4 regions of the Rhizobium indigoferae genome follow, and region 4 is predicted to be linked to each of the others. Evidence: riboswitches for the same ligand, from Rfam matches in the RefSeq annotation. Region 4 holds a riboswitch; each other region holds the start of a gene.
What was found. A riboswitch is a leader RNA that binds a small molecule or an ion and turns the genes downstream of it on or off. The one in region 4 is predicted to bind cobalamin.

Region 1 (5,060 bases), 1.6 Mb from region 4:
TTGGCATAGGAGAAGCTGTCTTCGAGCAGCTTCATCACCGGGATGATGCCCGAGGACTGGTTCTCGATATGCTTGATCGGCGCGCCTGCCTCGCGGATATTCGTCAGCGACAGCGCCACGCCGCCGCCGCGCTTCGACAATTGCAGCGCCGAATTGATCGAGCGGCCGATCGATTCCATATTGTCCTCGACGCGCAGCAGGAAGCAGGAAACCAGTTCGCCGCGCTGCTTCTTGCCGGCATTGAGGAAGGTCGGCGTCGCCGGCTGGAAACGGCCGGAAATGATCTCGTCGACCATGTCGCGCGCAAGGCCTTCGTCGCCGCGCGCCAAGGCCAGAGCCACCATGCAGATGCGGTCCTCATAGCGCTCGAGATAGCGCTTTCCGTCGAAGGTCTTCAGCGTATAGCTGGTGTAATATTTGAAGGCGCCGAGGAAGGTCGGGAAACGGAATTTCTTGGCATAGGCCTGGTCGAACAGATCCCGCACGAAATTGAAGGAATACTGGTCGAGAACCTCCTGCTCGTAATATCCCTCGGTCACGAGGTAATTGAGCTTTTCCCTCAGATTGTGGAAGAACACCGTGTTCTGGTTCACATGCTGGAGGAAATATTGCTTGGCCGCCAAACGATCCTTGTCGAGCTGAATCCGCCCCTCATCGTCATAGAGGTTCAGCATCGCGTTCAGCGCGTGATAGTCGAGGGTTTCGGCTGCCTTCGGCGGCCTTTCCCCGGCGGGCTGAGCAAAAGTTTGATGCGGTTTTGCGCCCGCATCCCGCGTCAGGTTTGTTCCCGTGTCCAAAATCGTTCCATTCCGTGTTTGACCTTGGCGACGTCGTCTTCGGTGCCCATGAGCTCGAACCGGTAAAGGTACGGCACCTGGCATTTCTGCGAGACCACGTCGCCGGCGAGCCCGTATGTCTCGCCGAAATTGCTGTTGCCCGCGGCGATCACGCCGCGGATGTGTCCTCGGTTTTCCGCATCGTTGAGGAAACGGATCACCTGCTTGGGAACGGCACCCTTGCCGCCGTCGCCGCTATAGGTCGGCACGATCAGCACGAAGGGTTCGCGGATATGGAACGCGTCTGCGCCACCTGGCGGAATGCGCGCCGCGCGCAGACCGAGCTTGGCGACGAACCGATGGGTGTTCTCGGATCGGCTGGAATAATAGACAATCAAGCCCATCGCTTGTCCTCAGGTCAGGAGAGCGCGCTGATCATGTCGGGACGGAAGCCCGCCCAATGCTGCTCGCCGGCGATGACGACAGGCGCCTGCATGTAGCCGAGGCTGCGGACGCGATCGAGCGCTTCGGCATCCTGCGAGATATCGACGATGTCATAATCGACGCCCAGACGGTCGAGGGCGCGGTAGGTGGCAGTGCACTGGACGCAGGCAGGCTTGCTGTAGACGGTAATGGTCATGATATTCCTCGTGACGATGCGATTGGGACGCAGGACATCGATCGGAAATCTGTCGATATCCGTCGAAAAATTCTCTGATGATTTTGAGCTGTGCGGCTGTTTAGCCGCTGGGCGTACTCCGCCCTCTACCTCTAGTGGGTGGCGGCCTGAACTGAAATTCTGACATGACTTCACCCCGAAGTGGCTCATGCGGAGGTTCGGGCCCGCGAAACGCGATGCGGAGATTCCCCGCAGCCATGCAACGCGACCTTCCGGACACCCCGCCCGTGGACGTTTCGTTCGAGGCAGGTCTCCTGGCTCACGGGTCAAAGCGCCTGCCCAGCCTTCCCGGAGCATCATGCTCCAGTGACTTGAAATCGGACAGTTGCTCGCCGCTTACAGTTGCGGGGGCAGCCCCGGCATTGCCGCGCCATGATGGCGAAGCGCACCGAATTCCCGTCTTAGCCGCCGATCCTCACGAATCGACGGAACCTCGAACACTAGATATGGTACGCGAATCGATCATGACGTCAACAAGTTGTTGTGGCGGCGCGACAATGGCGGCAACGAATCGCCGCGCTGTGTATGATGTGGATAACGAAGCGTTAACGGAAAAGCGCTGTGTAGAACCCATCATAAAAAGAGCTGGCAGAAGCCGGCTCCTCAAACGACATTCATATTTTTATCCGAAGCAACCGCAGTGCATTGATCGTCACCAGCACGGTGGCGCCGGTATCGGCAAGAATCGCTGGCCAGAGCCCGGTGATCCCTGCGATCGTCGTCACCAGAAACACCGCCTTCAGCCCGAGTGCGATGGTGATATTCTGCAGGATGTTGCGCATCGTGCGTTTGGAAAGTTCGATCATCCGCGCCACGTCGCCAACGCGTCCGTGCAGCACGGCGGCATCCGCCGTCTCCAGCGCCACATCGGTGCCGCCGCCCATGGCGATGCCGATATCGGCAGCGGCCAGCGCCGGAGCATCGTTGATGCCGTCGCCGACCTTGGCGACGATGAAGCCCTGGCGCTTCAATTCGCCGACGACCCGCTGCTTATCCTCCGGCATCATCTCGCCGCGCCAGTCGATGCCGAGCATGCCGGCAACGGCTGCTGCCGTCCGCTTGTTGTCGCCCGTCAACATCACCGCCTTGACGCCTGCCGATTTGAGCGCAGCGAGCCCGGCCTCGGCATCCTCACGCGGCTCGTCACGCATGGCGATCAGGCCGGCCGCAACACCGTTGACGAGCAGCACCGACACGCTCTTGCCCTCGTCGTTCAGCGCAGTGATGCGTGCATCCTGTTCCGCGCTGAGCGTCCCGCGCTCGCGGGCGGCAGGCGGCGACAGCAGATCCAGCGCCTCACCGCCGACTTTGCCGCTGACACCCTTGCCCGGCAGCGCTTCCAGCTCGAAGGCCGGCGGCACGGGAACGCCGTCCGCCTTGGCGCGGTTGAGGATCGCCAGCGCCAGCGGATGGCTGGAACCCTGCTCCAGCACCGCCGCGCGCGACAGCACCTGCGCCTCGCTCAGGCCAAAGGAAATGATGTCGGTCACCTGAGGCTTGCCTTCTGTCAGCGTGCCTGTCTTGTCGAAGGCGACCATCGTCACCTTGCCGAGCGTTTCCAACACCGCGCCGCCCTTCATCAGCAGCCCGCGCCGCGCACCGGATGAAAGCGAGGCGGCGATCGCCGCCGGCGTCGAGATGACGAGCGCGCAGGGGCAGCCGATCAAAAGGATCGCAAGGCCCTTGTAGACCCATTCGCCCCACGGCCCAGCGAACAGCAACGGTGGAACGACCGCGACAAGCGCTGCGACCACGACGACGCCGGGCGTGTAATAGCGCGAGAACCGATCGATGAAGCGTTCGGTCGGCGCCTTCGATTCCTGAGCTTCCTCCACCAGCTTGACGACGCGGGCGATGGTATTGTCGGCGGCAGCCGCCGTGACGCGAACCCTGAGCACCGCATCGCCATTCACCGTGCCGGCAAAAACGACGGCATCGACGCCCTTGCGCACCGGCGTGCTCTCGCCCGTCACCGGCGCCTCGTCGATCGCGCTCTCGCCTGAGATGATGATGCCGTCCGCCGAGATCCGGTCGCCAGGACGAACCATGATGATGGCGCCGACCGAAAGGCTTTCCGCAGGCACCTCCCGTGTCTGCCCATTGTCTTCGAGTAGCGCACTCTTCGGCACCAGTGCCGTCAGCGACTGGATGCTTTCGCGCGCCTTGCCCGCTGCCACCCCTTCCAGCAGCTCGCCAACGAGGAACAGGAACACGACAGTTGCCGCCTCTTCGCCGGCATTGATGATGACGGCGCCGACAGCGGCGATCGTCATCAGCATCTCGATCGAAAACGGTGTTCCTGAGAGGGCAGCCATGACAGCGCGCCGAGCGATCGGCACCAGCCCGATCAGCATGGCGACGATGAAGGCATAGGACGCAATCGCCGGCACGAGATGGCCGACGGCATAGGCGGCAACGAGTGCCGCACCCGAAAGGATGGTCAGCCGGCCCTTCCTACTCTGCCACCAGGGACCGGCCATCGGCGCATGGTCGTGCCCGTGCAGCCCCTCGATTTCCTTCTCGCCATGTTCGTGAGAATGGTCGTGGCCATGACTTGCATGATCGTGCCCTTCATGGTCGTGGTCATGGCCCGCGTGATCACCGTGATCACCGTGATCATGTCCATGGTCATGACGGTGCTGCGAGCCGTGTTCATGCGCAGCCGCAGCGTTTCCGGCAAGCGGCGCGACGGAATAGCCGAGCCCGGTCACCTTCTTCTCGATCGTCTTGAGATCGCTGCTGCCATCATGCCGGACGGTCATCGTGCCCGCCATCACCGAGACGGAAACATCGGCGACACCCGCCACGCGTCTGACCGCCGTATCGATCTTGGTTGCGCAGGCGGCGCAATCCATGCCGCCAACCCGATATCGTGTTTCGCTCTCAGCCATGAACCGCTTCCTTGTCAAATAGAAGCATCCCTCCTACATCCTCTAGCGACTAGAGGTGCAAGAGGAAAATTATGAAAAGGATCACGATCGGCGAAGCTGCTCGCCAGAGTGGCGTCAAGGTGCCGACGGTGCGTTATTACGAGAGCATCGGGCTGCTCGCGGCGCCGAGCCGCAGCGAGGGCAACCAGCGCTCCTTCGAACCCGCCGATATCAGCCGCCTCGCCTTCATCCGCCATGCCCGCGAACTCGGCTTCGAGATCGAGGCGATCCGCACGCTGCTCACCCTGCAGGATGATCCGCACCAATCCTGTGCCTCGGCCGACGCCATCGCCAAGGCCCGCCTCATCGAGGTCGAGCAGCGCATCCGCAGCCTGAGGGCGCTGAAGGCCGAGCTGGAAACCATGGTGGAAGGCTGCGGCCACGGCCGCGTCGACCAATGCCGCGTCATCGAGGTTCTCGCCGACCACGGCCAGTGCACGCATCCCCACCACTGATCTCCGCCCTTGCAGGCGATCCGCGCCCGCGCCAAAACTGAACGAGACAGAATCGGGCGAAGACATCAATGAACCAGAAGCGGATTGCAATCATCGGCGGCGGCCCGGCGGGTCTAGCGGCTGCCGAACTGCTTTCCCGTTCCGGTCATGCGGTGACCGTCTATGACGCCATGCCGACCTTTGCCCGCAAGTTTCTGCTGGCCGGCAAGTCCGGTCTCAA
Region 2 (5,060 bases), 210 kb from region 4:
AGGTTTTGCCGCCTTCGCGGCTGATGGCTTTGCCGCCGTCATCAATGCCCGGCCGGATGGCGAGGAGCCGGGGCAGCCGGGCAATACCTCGGAAAAGGCTTCCGCCGCCACCGCCGGGCTCGCCTACAGCTTCGTGCCCGTGAAGGGAACCGAGATCACCGAAGCCGATATCCGTGCCTTCCAGGCAGCGATGGCCGAGGCCAAGGGACCGGTCGTCGCCCATTGCAAGAGCGGCACGCGGGCGCTGACGCTCTATGCACTGGGCGAGGTGCTCGACGGCCGGATGAAGCCCGGAGATGTCGAGGCCTTCGGTCAAGGCCTCGGTTTCGATCTTGCTGGCGCGCGCCGCTGGCTGGAAAAGCGGTCAGGGCAGGCGGCTCATGTGAAGGCCTTCTTCGAGCCCCGCACCTGCAGTGTGCAATATGTCGTTTCCGACCCGGCGACGAAACGCTGCGCCATCATCGACCCAGTGCTCGATTTCGACGAAATGTCGGGGGCGACGGGAACGGCCAATGCCGACGCCATCCTCGCTCATATCAAAAGTGAAGGGCTGACGGTCGAGTGGATCCTCGACACGCATCCGCATGCCGATCATTTCTCCGCCGCGCACTATCTGCATGAGAAGACCGGTGCGCCGACGGCGATCGGCGCCCATGTCACCGACGTGCAGACGCTCTGGAAGGAGATCTATAACTGGCCGGCGCTTAAAGCCGACGGTTCGCAATGGGACCAGCTGTTTGCCGATGGCGACACCTTCGAGATCGGTGCGCTTAAAGCCCGCGTGATGTTTTCGCCCGGGCACACACTCGCCTCAGTGACCTATGTAATCGGCGACGCCGCCTTCGTGCACGACACAGTGTTCACGCCGGATTCCGGCACGGCGCGAACCGATTTTCCGGGCGGCAGCGCCAGTGCCCTCTGGCACTCGATCCAGGCCATCCTATTGCTGCCCGAGGAGACCCGGCTCTTTTCCGGCCACGACTACCAGCCCGGCGGCCGCCACCCCCGCTGGGAAAGCACGGTGACCGCCCAGAAAAGCGCCAATCCTCATATCACAGGCATCGACGAGGCCGGCTTCATCGCGCTGCGCCAGGCGCGCGACCGCACGCTGCCGAAGCCGAAGCTGATGTTGCATGCGCTGCAGGTCAATATCCGCGGCGGGCGGTTGCCCGAGCCGGAGGAGAACGGCCGGCGGTATTTGAAGATACCGCTGGATGCGTTGTAGGGGCGGCCGGGGCTGGGAGTGGGCGCCTTTGCCCCAGGTGCGGTAGGCTTCGGCGATGCGGCGGGCGGAGGCGATCGCAACATATTTATCCGCTGGTGGGATGGCTCCTTCGGAATCATCATTGACGTCGTGCAGGTCTGCGACGTAACTGGGTGCGACGGTTCCCTGAAGATGACTCCAAGGGGATTAATAGGGAACACGGTGAGGACGACCCAGTAGGGACCGAGACCGTGGCTGCCCCCGCAACTGTAAGCGGATTGTCGATCATCTCAGGAATGGCCAGCGACTGGCCATCTCTGAAGGGCCCATGGCCCTGCCACTGCGGATATCGCGGGAAGGCGGATGTAACGACGGATATCCGCAAGCCAGGAGACCTGCCGTCAATCACGATCCAATCAACCGGGCGGGGATGCCCGGACAAGGAACAGATATGATTGACCTGCTGAACCTTCGCCGAATTTCGGCATGCATCCGTCTCGATTGGGCCTCCTGCGGCTAGGGCACGCCTAAGCGTGCTTTCGGTCCGCGCACATGCGCGGAACGGCCGTGATTTTTTCCTTCATCGAGGTTTTCCATGCGCCAGATTCTCGCCGCCATGACATTTGCCTTCGGGCTCGCCGGCCTTGCGGCACCAAGCCTTGCCGCGACGCACTACCCCCTGACCGTCAGTAATTGCGGCCACCAGGTGACTTTTCAGAAGGCGCCCGCCAGGATCGTTTCGATCGGCCAGGGTATGACCGAAATTCTTTTCTCGCTCGGCCTTGCCGACAAGATCGCCGGGACGGCCGTCTGGGTCGGTCCAGTCCTGCCGCAATATGCCGAGGCCAACAGCAAGATAAAGCGGCTTGCCGACAACGATCCGAGCTTCGAATCCGTCGTCGGGCAGGAGCCCGACCTGGTGGCGGCCGAGTTCGAATGGCATGTCGGCGCGCAGGGCTCCGTCGGTAAGCGGGAACAGTTCAAGGATCTCGGGATCAATACCTATCTCGCGCCGGCCGATTGCGTCGCCAAGGTCAACACAGATGGCGGCGACGGCGTGCGTGGGGAATTGTTCACGATGGACCTGATCTACCGGGAAATCGCCGAGCTCTCGGAGATTTTCGACGTGAAGGACCGCGGCGATGCGCTGATTTCGGCGCTGAAGAAGCGCGAGGCGGATGCTGTCGCGTCGATATCGGGCGCATCGGGCAAGAACCTGCCCGTCGTCTTCTGGTTCTCCAGCAAAGAGGTCAGCGGCGACGCCTTCATCGCCGGCAAGAACAGCGCGCCCGCCTATATCCTGAAGACGATCGGTGCGAAGAACGTTGTCACCACGGAAGAGGAATGGCCGCTGGTGGGTTGGGAAACCATCGCCCAGGCGAACCCTGCCGTCATCGTGCTCGCGACCATGGACCGCCGCCGTTATGCGGCTGACGATCCTAAGGTCAAGGTCGATTTTCTTGAGAACGACCCTGTGACCAAGGAGCTCGACGCGGTCAAAAACAAGCACTTCGTGATGATGGACGCGCAGTCGATGAACCCGACGATCCGCACGATCGATGGCATCGAGACATTGGCGAACGGCATCAAGTCCTTCGGCCTGGCGCAGTGAAGGCAATGTCGGTCAGGCAACAGGGATGGTGGGCGCTTGCCGCGCTCACCATTGCCGCACTTCTCCTGCTCGGGCTGATGATCAGCCTTGCCGTTTCCATTGGCGAGATCGCAATTCCCGTTGCGACCACGGCGGAGGCGGTCTCGAACCGGCTGTTCGGAACGAATTTCGAGATCAGCCGCATCCACCAGGGCATCGTCTGGGATTATCGTCTGAGCCGCGCGCTCGTCGCGGCCAGCGCCGGCGCATCGCTCTCGCTTTGCGGTGCGATCCTGCAGGCGCTGCTGCGCAATCCGCTGGCCGAACCCTATGTGCTCGGCATCTCCGCCGGCGCCTCGACGGGCGCCGTCTGCGTGATGATCCTCGGTTTCGGCTACGGCATTCTCGGCCTCTCGAGCGGCGCCTTCATCGGTGCGGTGATCGCCTTTCTGCTGGTCGGCTTCCTGGCAACGGGTGCGGGAGGAAGCGGCGAGCGCATCATCCTTTGCGGCGTCGCCGGTTCGCAGCTCTTCAATGCGCTGACCTCCTACATCGTGACGACATCGGCGAATGCCGAGCAGGCGCGCGGCATCCTGTTCTGGCTTTTGGGTTCGCTCAGTGGCGTGCGCTGGCCCGATGTCTATCTGTCGGTGCCGATCGCGCTTGCCGGCTTCATCATCTGCATGGCCCATGTGCGGGCGCTGGACGCCTTCGCTTTCGGCACGGATGCTGCCGCCTCGCTCGGCATTGCCGTACGCCGCGTCCAAATCGTGCTGTTCGGCATGACGGCGGCGATGACGGCAAGCGTCGTCAGCATGGTGGGTTCGATCGGCTTCGTTGGCCTCGTCATCCCTCACGCCGCCCGCTTCCTCGTCGGGCCGGGGCATGAGCGGCTGCTGCCGGCAACAGCGCTCGGCGGTGCGATTTACATGGTCGGCGCCGATATTGTTTCGCGCGTCATCATACCGCAGCAAATCCTGCCGATCGGCGTCGTCACCGCACTCTTCGGCGCGCCGGCCTTCGCCATCATCCTCTATCGCGTGCGAGGGAATGCATGAGCATCAGCGTCGACGAGGTAAGCTTTGCCGCCGGCGATACCGTCATCGTCAACGGCGTCAGCCTAACGGTGGAAAGGGGCAAGGTGTTCGGCCTGCTTGGGCCGAACGGTTCCGGCAAATCGAGCCTTCTCAGATTGATTTGCCGGCTGCGCAAGGTTCGCAGCGGCGTCATCCGGCTGGGTGATGACGATATATCCTCGCTGTCGCGCGCAGCGCTTGCGCGGCGCGTCGCCTTCGTCGAGCAGCAGACGACGACGGATACGCAATTGACGGTGCGCAACGTGGTGCGGCTCGGCCGCACGCCGCATCGCGGGCTGTTGTCGTCCTGGGGCGCCGGAGACGACGCAGCCGTCGACGAGGCCCTGTCGCGGACGGGCATGCGGGAGAGGGCGGGCCAGCTCTGGCAGACGCTGTCGGGCGGTGAGCGCCAGCGCGTCCATATTGCCAGATCGCTGGCGCAGGCGCCGAGCGAACTGCTGCTCGACGAGCCGACCAACCATCTCGATATCCAGCATCAGCTCGACATTCTCTCGCTGATCTCGAAGCTCGGCATCACCTGCATCGTCGCACTGCACGATCTCAATCTGGCGGCGATGTTCTGCGACAGGCTGGCGGTGCTTCAGAAAGGCGAGGTCGTCGCCTCGGGGGCGCCGGAGGAGGTGCTGACGGAGGATATGATCGGCCGGGTCTTCGGCGTTCGCGCCCATGTCCAGAAATCGGCCGTGCACGGCCGCCATCATATCCAATACGTCATGGATTGAGGAATGGCGGGGAAATTCGATCTCAAGAGGAGGTATGGCCTCGCTAGCCTTTTTCCCGGACTGGCGTATTATTTCCTGCGGTCGAATGGAGTTTCGAGATGCTCGAACGAAATCAGCTTCCCCTGCGCCCTGTCGCACCCGGCTTCGCTGTCGCCTGGGTCGTCGTCATTTCAGGTGCGAGCGTCGCTCTCAGCCTGCTTTTCGCCTGCATAACGCCCTTCGTGGCCTTGGCGGCGGTATCGGCTGTCATTCTTCCCCGGCGGATGGCGGTGACGGCGGTTCTGCTGGCCTGGCTTGCCAACCAGATGGTCGGATATCTCGTACTCGGTTATCCCCAGACCTGGGACAGTTATGCCTGGGGTCTGGCGATCGGTATCGCGGCATTTGCGTGCCTGGCTACGGCGCTCGGGGTACTTCGTCTCTCGACAGATCTTACGGTTACGATG
Region 3 (5,060 bases), 150 kb from region 4:
ATCGACTGATGCCGGTTCCGCGTTGAATGCGGCAAACTGTACAAGATCGAGCGAGGGGTCGTCGCGGTAGAGCGAATAAGCCTCGCGAACGGCGTTCGCCTTCCCCCATTTCACGCCGCCGGCGGCCAGAGATGCAAACTGCTCCGCATCCTTGGACCAGTTCGCCTTGGCGCCATCGATCAACGCCCGGGTTTCGTACATCCAGGTATAGGTGGCGAAAGCGGAAATGCCGCAGAGGTTTACGGCAACGATAATCGCCGCCAGCTTGGCTGTCAGAGGCATCGTTTTCAAAAATTGGAACATTCCGCGGCGGCCTAGAATTGCGGCTCAGTCGGACATGTTCCCGACTGGCGTATCAATACGGGCATCGACGCTGACGGTCGCATCACGAGCGCTCATGCCCATGTCCAGATAGCAACCCAAAACGCGCAAACGCAGTGTGTATTTGATGTGTGAATAAATCATAAAGTAGAAAGGCATGCGGGGCACACGCGCGCCATTCGCCTTGCCTCCCCCTGCGCCGAGCCTTGCGAACCGGTGGGCGCAGGAATGCTTCCGTGGCGTCAGGGAGATCAGCTATTTTCAGCCACGGCCTCTTCGGGTTCGGCGTGCCGGCGCTTGCGGCCGCGCGCCGTCAGTTCAGCGCCGGCATCTTGGGGCAGGCGCAGGAAGGTGATGCAGGCCAGCGCCGAAATCGCCGAGACGCTGAAGAAGGCGATGTGGAAATCCGAGACCAGCAGCCTGCCGTCGTGGAAGCTGCTGGAAATTTCGAGGATGCCGCCGGCGATCGCCACACCCATCGCCATGGAGATACGCTGGGCAACGGCATTGATTGCGGTTGCCTGGCTGCTGTCGGCATCATCGACATCGCCGAAGGCCATGGCGTTGACGCCCGAGAAAGCCATGGAGCGGAACAGGCCGCCGATCAGCAGGCAGGCCATGATCAGGAACAGTGGCGTTTCGGCGGTGAAAAGGCCGTTGATGCCGAGGAAGATCGCCGCCAGCAAGGTGGTGAGCGAGATCACCGTGCGGAAGCCGAAGGCGTTGAAGGTGCGCGAGGCGGCGAATTTCGAACCCATGGAGCCGAGCGCGCTGACGAAGGTGACCGAGCCCGATTGCAGCGGCGTCAAGCCGAAGCCGAGCTGGAGCATCAGCGGCATCAGGAAAGGCAGGGCGCCAAGTCCCATGCGGAAATTCGAGGCGCCGAGGATCGCCGCCCGAAACATCGGGTAGCGGAACATCTTCGGATCGAGAAGCGGATAGGGCACGCGGCGGGCATGCAGGAGGTAGAGGAGGCCGGCAAGGATGCCGATCGCAACCGTGACATAACCGTAGATAACGGGCACGGCCGGCAGGCTGATCACCGACAGGCCGAAGACGAAGCCGGAGAAGCCTAGGCCGCAAAGGAAGAAGCCGGGGAAGTCCATCGGCCGCAGAGTGCGCGGCTCGACCGCCGGCAGGAAACGGGTGACGAGGATGATGCCGAGCACGCCGATCGGGACGTTGATCCAGAAGATCCAGTGCCAGGTGAGGTAGGTGGTGAGGAAGCCGCCGATCGGCGGACCCATGATCGGACCGATCAAAGCTGGAATTGTAAGCCAGGCCATGGCATCGACGAGTTCGTGACGCGGCGTTCCCCGGACCAGCAGCAGGCGGCTGACCGGCGTCATCATCGAGCCGCCGGCGCCCTGGATCAGGCGTGAGATGACGAAGGCCGTGATCGAATTGGAAAAGGCGCAGGCGATCGAGCCGATCATGAAAACGAAGATCGCCATGCGGAAGATGTTGCGTGCGCCGAAACGATCGGACATCCAGCCGCTGATCGGGATGAAGATCGCCAGCGCCACGAGATAGCTGGTGACGGCGAGCTTCAGCGCGATCGGCGAGGTGCCGATATCAGCTGCGATCGCCGGTAGGCTGGTGGCGATCACGGTCGAATCCATCTGTTCCATGAACAGGGCGACCGCAAGGATCATGGGCGTGAGGCGGGGCACGGGCAACCAAAGTGCAAAGAGAAAAAGTGCGGCGCCATGGGCGTCGGTCAGGATCGGTTTGTTTCTAAGGCAGCGATGCGCCTCTGTCCATGAAGTCGATGTCGCATGCAACGTGTCTGCGGTATGAGGGCCGGCTTGCCGCCGCCGCGCTTTCCTGAAATAGATGCGCCGTCAGGTGCCCGCCGTCCAGGCGGGAGAATCGGGAATCCGGTGCAAAGCCGGAACGTGCCCAACGCTGTAAGGCCGACGCTTGCCGCTTCATCACGCCACTGGCTTCTCGCCGGGAAGGCTGCGGCAGACGGATGACGCCGAGTCAGAAGACCGGCCTGGCTAGATAGACCGATCCGCGCGGACGGCGGGGCGGTTGCGTTGTTGGGGATTTGACGATGCGACCCTTTGATGAGGATGCCCTTTCAGCGGCGTCCGGTTTTTCCTTGGCCGAACGCGAGGCCGTCTATCATGCGATCATGACGCGGCGCGACGTTCGCAGCCAGTTCCTGCCCGATCCCTTGCCGGATGACCTTGTGCAGCGGCTGCTGACGGCTGCCCATCATGCACCCTCCGTCGGCTTTATGCAGCCGTGGAATTTCATTCTGGTGAAAAGCGCAACCGTGCGGGCGCGCGTCCGGGATGCTTTTGGGAGGGCCAACGAGGAGGCGGCGCTGATGTTCGAAGGTGAACGACGGCAGGCCTACCGCTCGCTCAAGCTCGAAGGCATTGTCGAGGCGCCGCTCGGCATATGCGTGACCTGCGATCCTACCCGCAGCGGCAGCGTCGTGCTGGGGCGCACGCACAATCCCAGGATGGATAGCTATTCCACAGTCTGCGCCATCCAGAATCTCTGGCTTGCGGCGCGGGCGGAAGGGGTCGGGATCGGCTGGGTCAGCATCTTTCATGAAGGCGACCTGAAGAGCATTCTCGGCATACCCCAGCATATCGAGGTGGTCGCCTGGCTCTGTGCCGGTTTCGTCGACCGGCTCTATGACGAGCCGGAACTGTCCGTCAAAGGCTGGCGGCAGCGGCTGCCGCTCGAGGAACTCGTCTTCCATGATGGATGGGGACTGAACACCTAGAGGTCGTCTTCTTCGGCACCGACAAAGGCGAGGTCACGATTCGCGACATCAAGATGCAACAGAACTTCGCTCGCAGCATGTCGCTCGCAGACACGATGAACCCCGACAATCTGCTCTGCTACGAAATGAACGGGGCGACCCTGCCTGCCCCCAACGGTTTCCCGCTGCGGCTGATAACTCCGGGCTGGTACGGGATCGCCAACGTCAAGTGGCTGAAGGGCATCGAGGTTCGCGACACCCGCTTCATGAGCCTGCTGATGGGCCGCGACTATGTCACCATCCGGGAAGAAGAGCACAACGGCGAGACCGTGCGGGCCGAGACCTCGGTCGGCCGGGCCTTGCTGAAATCCGCGCCCGCCAAGGTCACGCGCAACGACTCGGGTCACCGGGTCGTCGGCGCAGCCTGGGGTGCACCGATCGACCGGGTCGAACTGAAAATTGATCAAGGGCCCTGGATGCCGGCAGTCATCGATCACAGCGAGGAGGCCGAATACGCCTGGAAGATTTGGTCACTGGATTGGCCAAATCCCTCGCCTGGAGAACACACGGTGACCTCGCGCGCGATCAGTACCGCAGGGCAAATTCAACCGGCGATGGACGATCCCTTGATCGCCAAAAAGCACACATACTGGGAAAGCAATGGCCAGGTGACGCGCCGCATCCGCATCGTTTGAGAAACGTTGCTGCCTCGCACGTCGGCTGCTGAGTGAACGGAACGTTCCACCGAGAACCCCTCGCTTAGGATTGCGACATTTCAGGAGAAAGGCGCTAGCGGCCCTTCCGCTAGTCTGCCCCGTCTTTTTTTGCCCGCTCGATGAATTTCCCGGCGACTGCTTTGCCAAGTGCGGCACCGGCCCGGTTGTCCATTTCATAGTGGATGCCGGCCCAGATGCGGGAATCGCCCGCTTCCTTGCCGACCGTTCGGATGAACTCCGCCTGGTCGGGGAACAGATAGGCAAGCACCTCGCATCGGGCAGTCGACAACGTGGAGTGATTCGACGGATAACTGGGATGGGCCGGCACTGCGAACAGGGGAGTGATGCTCGGGTCAAGCATGTTGGGCCGCAGGTACCAATAAGCGTATTTCCCGTCGTTGCTTGCGATGTAGGCGTCGTAATAGACCGTTGCGAGCATCGCGTAAGCCCGTGCGGCGCGCGGCGGGTTCGAATCCGTCTTGTCCTCGAACATCCACTTGCTGGCATAGTCATACCAGTCGGTGAACAGGCCGGATGGACTTTGCCAGTAGAACGCCTTGTAGCTGTTGGGGAATTTTCGCTCAAACTGGCGGACTGCATCCGTCTCGGCCTTCACGGCCGCAGACTTGCAGTCGGGCGGAGTCGGTGGCCTGAATTCATCGGCTGTCTCGAGCAGGATCGGCTTCCAGTTTGGCATGGTTGCATTGGCGGGTTTGTCTCCGACCCACATGCACGGCCCGGTCGGCACAGTGCCGGTCCAGACGGCATCGGAGCCGTCGGCCTTTGCCCGCGCAATCACTTGCTCTGCCACGCGTCGCCCCAGTTCCAGGCCGGCGGATGAATCGCTTGGGAACTGGACACCGGCAAGGACACGCGACTGTGCGGCTTCTTCGGCCATCGCCTGGAACGACGACGCCTCGTCGGGAAAGAAATAGGCAAGAACGGTCGCGGCGGCGGCGGCGGCGGCGGCGTGTTCGGATGGATAAGCGGGACTCCGAGGCGTAGGCAGCGCGGTCGGCAGTGTCGTATCCACCTCGCTCGGGCGGGGGCGATTGTAGAAGTATTTCGACTCCCAAGCCGCGATGGTGGCGTCGTAGACCGCCATCGTCAAATAGGTGTAGACGCGATGCGCATTGGGGATCGTCTGGTTTGCGAGAAGACGGTTGTTGACCAGGTCGATCCATCGATAGCCGGGCGAACCGGCGTCCCAGAATGTGATCTTGGCGGCGACCTGCGCATCGTTCTTTGCGACAAGTTCGCGGACCTGCTCCAACTCGGTTGCGGAAGTATCCGGTGGG
Region 4 (5,060 bases):
CAGCGTCGCATCGGCGAAATAGGGGCCGCAATAGGCGAAGACCTTGCCGAGCAGGGCGCCCATGAACAGCGAGGCGAAGAACAGCCCACCCCTGAAGCCGGAGCCGATCGAGATCGCCGAGGCGAAGGATTTCAAGAGGAAGAGGCCGATCAGGGTCGGGATCGCCACCTCACGGGAAAGGTTGAGATGCAGCGCGCCGTGGCCGGCCGAGAGCACCTGCGGTGAGATCATCGCCAACAGCCCGACGATGATGCCGCCGAGTGCCGGGCGGAAGGGTGGGGCGATCGAGCTCTTGCGCGCCAGCTCTTCGACAAAGGCGACGCCCTGCATGATCAGGATGCCGACACCGGCGCAGAAAGCACCGAGCAGCAGTGCTGGGATATAATCGGCTGGCACGACCGAGCCGAAGCTGCCGATATCGATGGTGAAATCGCTGCCGGCAAGCAGCCTTGCGATCAGGGTGGAGACAAGGGCGGAGACGACGACAGGCGTCAGCGACACGATCGTATAGGTGCCGATGATCAGCTCAAAAGCATAGAAAGCGCCGGTCAGCGGCGCGTTGAAGGCGGCGGCGATGGCGCCCGCCGCGCCGCAGCCAACGAGGGTGCGCAGGTCCGAGCGGCGAAGCTGCAGCTTCAGGCCGAATTTGGAGGCGAGGCCGGCGGCAAGCTGGGTATAGCCGGCCTCCAGGCCGACGGAGGCGCCGAAACCGTTGGAGATCAGGTTCTGCACGGCAACGATGATGCTGTCGGTCAAGGACAGGCGGCCGCCATGCAGCGCATTGGCCTCGATCGGGTCGACCATCGGCTTCTTGCGTCGTTTCGCCAGCACTAGGAGCAACAGGCCGAGCAGGGCGCCGCCAATGACGGGGGCAGTGAGCAGCAGCATCTTGTTCTCGATCTCGGACGAGCTCAGTCGCTCGCTGTCGGCGATGCCGAAGACCAGCTGATGCAGCTCGTTGGAGACGAAACTCATGCCGGTGACGGCGAGACCCGAGATGATGCCGACGACGGCGCCCGCCAGCGACAGGCCGACCTCGCTACGGCGGGTCAGCGCCCGCAGGCGTCCCGGATCGAAGAAAACACGCAGCGCACGAAAACGGCGCCGATCCAATTTCATAAGCATGGCTAGACAACTAGGCGGGGAGAGGCCCGGTCAAGGGCAGAGATGGTCGCGCAGTCCGCTTGCGACGCAATTGCGGCGAAAAGCCGGCGGATGGGATAAATTTTTATGACGTAAGTCTCTGATAAATGACGATATTTTAGGTAGAGTAAGTCGTGTTGGCGGAGTTGCTTCCTCTGGCCGGCCATTGCCCGGTCGCCAAGGCCGGTTGACTTCACCTCTGAGCTTGCCTAACCATCCCTCAACGGATGGTCGCCCGACCATCCTGACATAACGGATGGTTCCGGATCGGTGTTACGCCCTTCCGGATGAAAAGGGAATGTGACGGGGCGGACCCAAGCCGGGCGCCTTCATCACAGCCGACCCCGCGACTGTAGAGCGGTCAGGGTCTTCCATCCGGCATCAAGCCCTTCCGGCTCGGAGCCTGCAATCGCGCGGGCCGGCGGGACGGGCGGCATGCCGGAAAAGCCACTGGATATGCATGGTGATCAACCGGGGTCGGACGCCTCTCAAGTCTACGAATCGTCCACCTTTTCACTGATGCAGCCGGGAAGGCGAGGATGATCCGCTGGCACGATCAGGGCGACCGGTTTCCGGTCTGCCCCGATCGCGGCCGATAACCGCGAGCCAGGAGACCTGCCATGCGTGCCGGGCGAGAAGCCCACACCTGGGCACTATGCCCGTTGCCAGCACGGAGGTTGTCTTGGCTGAACGATTGAATTCAGCGCAGCCTGGTGCGGCGCGAAGGGGCATGACGGCTGCCCCCTCAAACACTGTCTTCATCCTCGGCGGCGCACGTTCCGGCAAGTCCCGGTTCGCCGAAGGCCTCGTCACGGCAACCAGCCTCGATCGCCATTACCTCGCCACCGGCCGCGCCTGGGACGAGGAGATGCAGGCGCGCATCGCGCAACACAAGGCCGATCGTGGTCCGTCCTGGACGACGCATGAGGAGCCGCTCGATCTTGTCGGCAAGCTTGCCGACATCGATGGCGAAGGGCGCATCGTGCTGATCGATTGCCTGACGCTGTGGGTCACCAATCTGATGATGGAGAAGCGTGAGATGGCGGCGGAATTTGCCGCACTTGCCGATTTCCTGCCCGCCGCGAAGGCGCGGCTCGTTTTCGTTTCCAACGAGGTCGGTCTCGGCATCGTGCCGGATAATCGCATGGCGCGGGATTTTCGCGATCATGCCGGCCGGCTGCACCAATCGATCGCGGCGAGGGCCGCCGAAGTTTATTTCATCGCGGCAGGCCTGCCGCTGAAAATGAAGGGTTAAGTCCATGAACCAGCAGAAGATTCCCGCAACCGTCATTACCGGCTTCCTCGGTGCCGGCAAAACGACGATGATCCGCAACCTGCTGACCAATGCCGGCGGCAAGAAGATTGCGCTGATTATCAACGAATTCGGCGATCTCGGCGTCGACGGAGACGTGCTGAAGGGCTGCGGTGCGGAGAATTGCACTGAGGACGACATTATCGAGCTCACCAATGGCTGCATCTGCTGCACGGTCGCGGACGACTTCATCCCGACGATGACGAAGCTGCTCGAACGCGAACAGCGGCCCGACCATATCGTCATCGAAACCTCGGGCCTTGCTTTGCCGCAGCCGCTGGTCGCCGCCTTCAACTGGCCCGACATTCGCACCCAGGTGACCGTCGACGGTGTCATCACGGTGGTCGATAGTGCTGCCGTTGCCGCCGGCCGTTTCGCCGACGACCATGATGCCGTCGATGCGCGCCGTGCCGAGGATGAATCGCTCGATCACGAAAGCCCGATCGAGGAGCTGTTCGAGGACCAGCTCACCTGCGCCGACCTCATCGTGCTCAACAAGACCGACTTGATCGACGCCGCGGGCCTTATCAGGGTGCGCGACGAGGTCGCCTCCCGCACGGTGCGCAAGCCCGTGATGATCGAGGCGAGAAATGGCGAGGTGTCAGCCGGCATCTTGCTCGGCCTTGGCATCGGCACGGAGGACGATGTCGCCAATCGCAAGTCGCATCACGAGCTGGAGCATGAGGATGGCGCGCCGCACGATCACGACGAATTCGACAGCTTTGTCGTCGATCTCGGAGCCATTGCCGATCCCGCCGGTTTCGTCGAAGCGCTAAAGGACATCATATCAGCCCATGACGTGCTGCGTCTCAAGGGTTTCGTCGACGTTTCAGGCAAGCCGATGCGTTTGCAGCTCCAGGCCGTCGGCAGCCGCATCGACCATTATTTCGACCGCGCCTGGGCAGCCGGAGAAAAGCGCGGCACACGCCTCGTTGTCATTGGCCTGCACGAAATGGACCAGGACGCGGTGAGGGCGGCGATCGAAGCGCTGGCATAGACCGATGCATCTGCTTCTGGCCCAGCAGGGAACGATCAGCGACGGCGAGGAGGCAATCGACCTTGGGCAGACGCCGGGCGATATCCTGTTCCTGTCGGCGGCCGACAGCGAGCTTGCCGCGATCGCAGCCGCCCATCGCGATCGCCGGACAGCACCTTCGCTGAGGCTCGCCAGTCTGATGAGCCTCAAGCATCCGATGTCGGTCGATACCTATGTCGAGCGCACCGCGCGGCATGCGAAGCTGATCATCGTGCGTGCGCTCGGCGGCGCCAGCTATTTCCACTATGCGCTGGAAGCGCTGCATGCGGCTGCGGCTCGCGCCGGTGCACTGATTGCGGTCTTGCCGGGTGATGCCAGGCCAGATGCGGGGCTGGTTCCTTTCTCCAATGTTGATCTCGACGATCTCAACGCGCTCTGGGCCTATCTGATCGAGGGCGGCGATGCTAATGCGCGGGCGTTTCTCGATTATGCCGGGGCGATGCTGTCGGGCACAGAGAAGCCGGCACCGGCTGTGCCTTTGATGAAGGCAGGTATTTGGTGGCCGGGGCGGGGGTTGATCGGGGTCGAGGAGTGGCGGCGGGTCGTTTTAGATATGTCTTCGGGTGCGGGGATGGTAGCGGAGGAGGGATTTGAATCCCCTACAGTCGCCATCAGCTTCTACCGCGCCCTGGTGCAGAGCGGCGAGACCGGGCCGATCGAAGCGCTTGTCGAGGCGCTGGCCGGACTCGGCCTCCGGCCGCTGCCGGTCTTTGCCTATAGCCTCAAGGATCCCATCTCCACCGGCATTCTCGAAAGCGTATTTTCGGCGCTGAAACCCGACGTTGTCATCAACACGACGGGCTTTGCGGTCTCGGCACCGGGTGCGGACCGGCAGCCGACGGTGCTGGAAGCGAATGATGCGATCGTGCTGCAGGCGATCCTGTCGGCCTCGTCGAAGGAGGCATGGGCGGCTTCTCCGCAGGGCTTGTCGGCGCGCGATCTCGGCATGAACGTGGCACTGCCTGAAGTCGATGGCCGGGTGCTGGCGCGGGCGGTGTCCTTCAAGACGGCGGCGCGCTACGATGCGCTGGTCGAGACGAATATCGTCGCCAGCCAGGCCGATGCCGGCCGGGTGCGCTATACGGCTGAACTTGCCGCCAATTGGGCGCGGCTGCGGAAGACTTCCGCCGGCCACCGGCGCATCGCGCTCGTCATGGCGAACTATCCGAACCGCGACGGCCGGATCGGCAACGGCGTCGGCTTGGATACGCCGGCCGGCACCGTCCAGGTGCTGAAGGCTATGCGGGTGGCGGGATATCCGGTCGCCGAGATTCCGGCCGACGGCGATGCGCTGATCCGCCACCTGATGGAAGGACCGACCAATTCCGGTTCCGACGGAAAGATCATCCGCGAGACGCTTTCCCTGAGTCTGTACAACAGCTTCCTGGAATCTCTTCCCAGTAAGATTCAGGATGAGGTGAGAGCCCGCTGGGGCAACCCGCAAGACGATCCGTATTTTCGCGAAGGCGTCTTCGCCCTGCCTTTTGCGCGCTTCGGCGAGGTGCTCGTCGGCATCCAGCCAGCACGCGGCTATAATATCGACCCGAAAGAGAGTTATCATTCGCCGGA

Region 1: linked by a shared signal. The riboswitch ahead of nrdH (glutaredoxin-like protein NrdH) and the one ahead of cobU (bifunctional adenosylcobinamide kinase/adenosylcobinamide-phosphate guanylyltransferase) in region 4 are both predicted to bind cobalamin.
Region 2: linked by a shared signal. The riboswitch ahead of U5G49_RS13060 (ABC transporter substrate-binding protein) and the one ahead of cobU (bifunctional adenosylcobinamide kinase/adenosylcobinamide-phosphate guanylyltransferase) in region 4 are both predicted to bind cobalamin.
Region 3: linked by a shared signal. The riboswitch ahead of bluB (5,6-dimethylbenzimidazole synthase) and the one ahead of cobU (bifunctional adenosylcobinamide kinase/adenosylcobinamide-phosphate guanylyltransferase) in region 4 are both predicted to bind cobalamin.

What each region holds. Positions count from the first base shown of each region.
Region 1 is NZ_CP140635.1:3,922,360-3,927,419, forward strand. Features, by position in the region: gene nrdE (class 1b ribonucleoside-diphosphate reductase subunit alpha) at 1-797, opposite strand, end outside; gene nrdI (class Ib ribonucleoside-diphosphate reductase assembly flavoprotein NrdI) at 776-1,180, opposite strand; gene nrdH (glutaredoxin-like protein NrdH) at 1,195-1,416, opposite strand; cobalamin riboswitch at 1,683-1,906, opposite strand; gene U5G49_RS19420 (heavy metal translocating P-type ATPase) at 2,070-4,346, opposite strand; gene U5G49_RS19425 (MerR family transcriptional regulator) at 4,418-4,840, shown strand; gene U5G49_RS19430 (TIGR03862 family flavoprotein) at 4,909-5,060, shown strand, end outside.
Region 2 is NZ_CP140635.1:2,548,450-2,553,509, reverse strand. Features, by position in the region: gene blh (bifunctional sulfur transferase/dioxygenase Blh) at 1-1,225, shown strand, start outside; cobalamin riboswitch at 1,367-1,621, shown strand; gene U5G49_RS13060 (ABC transporter substrate-binding protein) at 1,800-2,816, shown strand; gene U5G49_RS13055 (FecCD family ABC transporter permease) at 2,822-3,853, shown strand; gene U5G49_RS13050 (ABC transporter ATP-binding protein) at 3,850-4,614, shown strand; gene U5G49_RS13045 (hypothetical protein) at 4,713-5,060, shown strand, end outside.
Region 3 is NZ_CP140635.1:2,185,228-2,190,287, reverse strand. Features, by position in the region: gene U5G49_RS11155 (HAMP domain-containing methyl-accepting chemotaxis protein) at 1-303, opposite strand, end outside; gene U5G49_RS11150 (MFS transporter) at 573-1,976, opposite strand; cobalamin riboswitch at 2,151-2,338, shown strand; gene bluB (5,6-dimethylbenzimidazole synthase) at 2,381-3,067, shown strand; partial or broken gene U5G49_RS11140 (molybdopterin-dependent oxidoreductase) at 3,064-3,741, shown strand; gene U5G49_RS11135 (phosphatase PAP2 family protein) at 3,851-5,035, opposite strand.
Region 4 is NZ_CP140635.1:2,339,221-2,344,280, reverse strand. Features, by position in the region: gene U5G49_RS11920 (chloride channel protein) at 1-1,125, opposite strand, end outside; cobalamin riboswitch at 1,384-1,780, shown strand; gene cobU (bifunctional adenosylcobinamide kinase/adenosylcobinamide-phosphate guanylyltransferase) at 1,874-2,398, shown strand; gene cobW (cobalamin biosynthesis protein CobW) at 2,403-3,452, shown strand; gene cobN (cobaltochelatase subunit CobN) at 3,457-5,060, shown strand, end outside.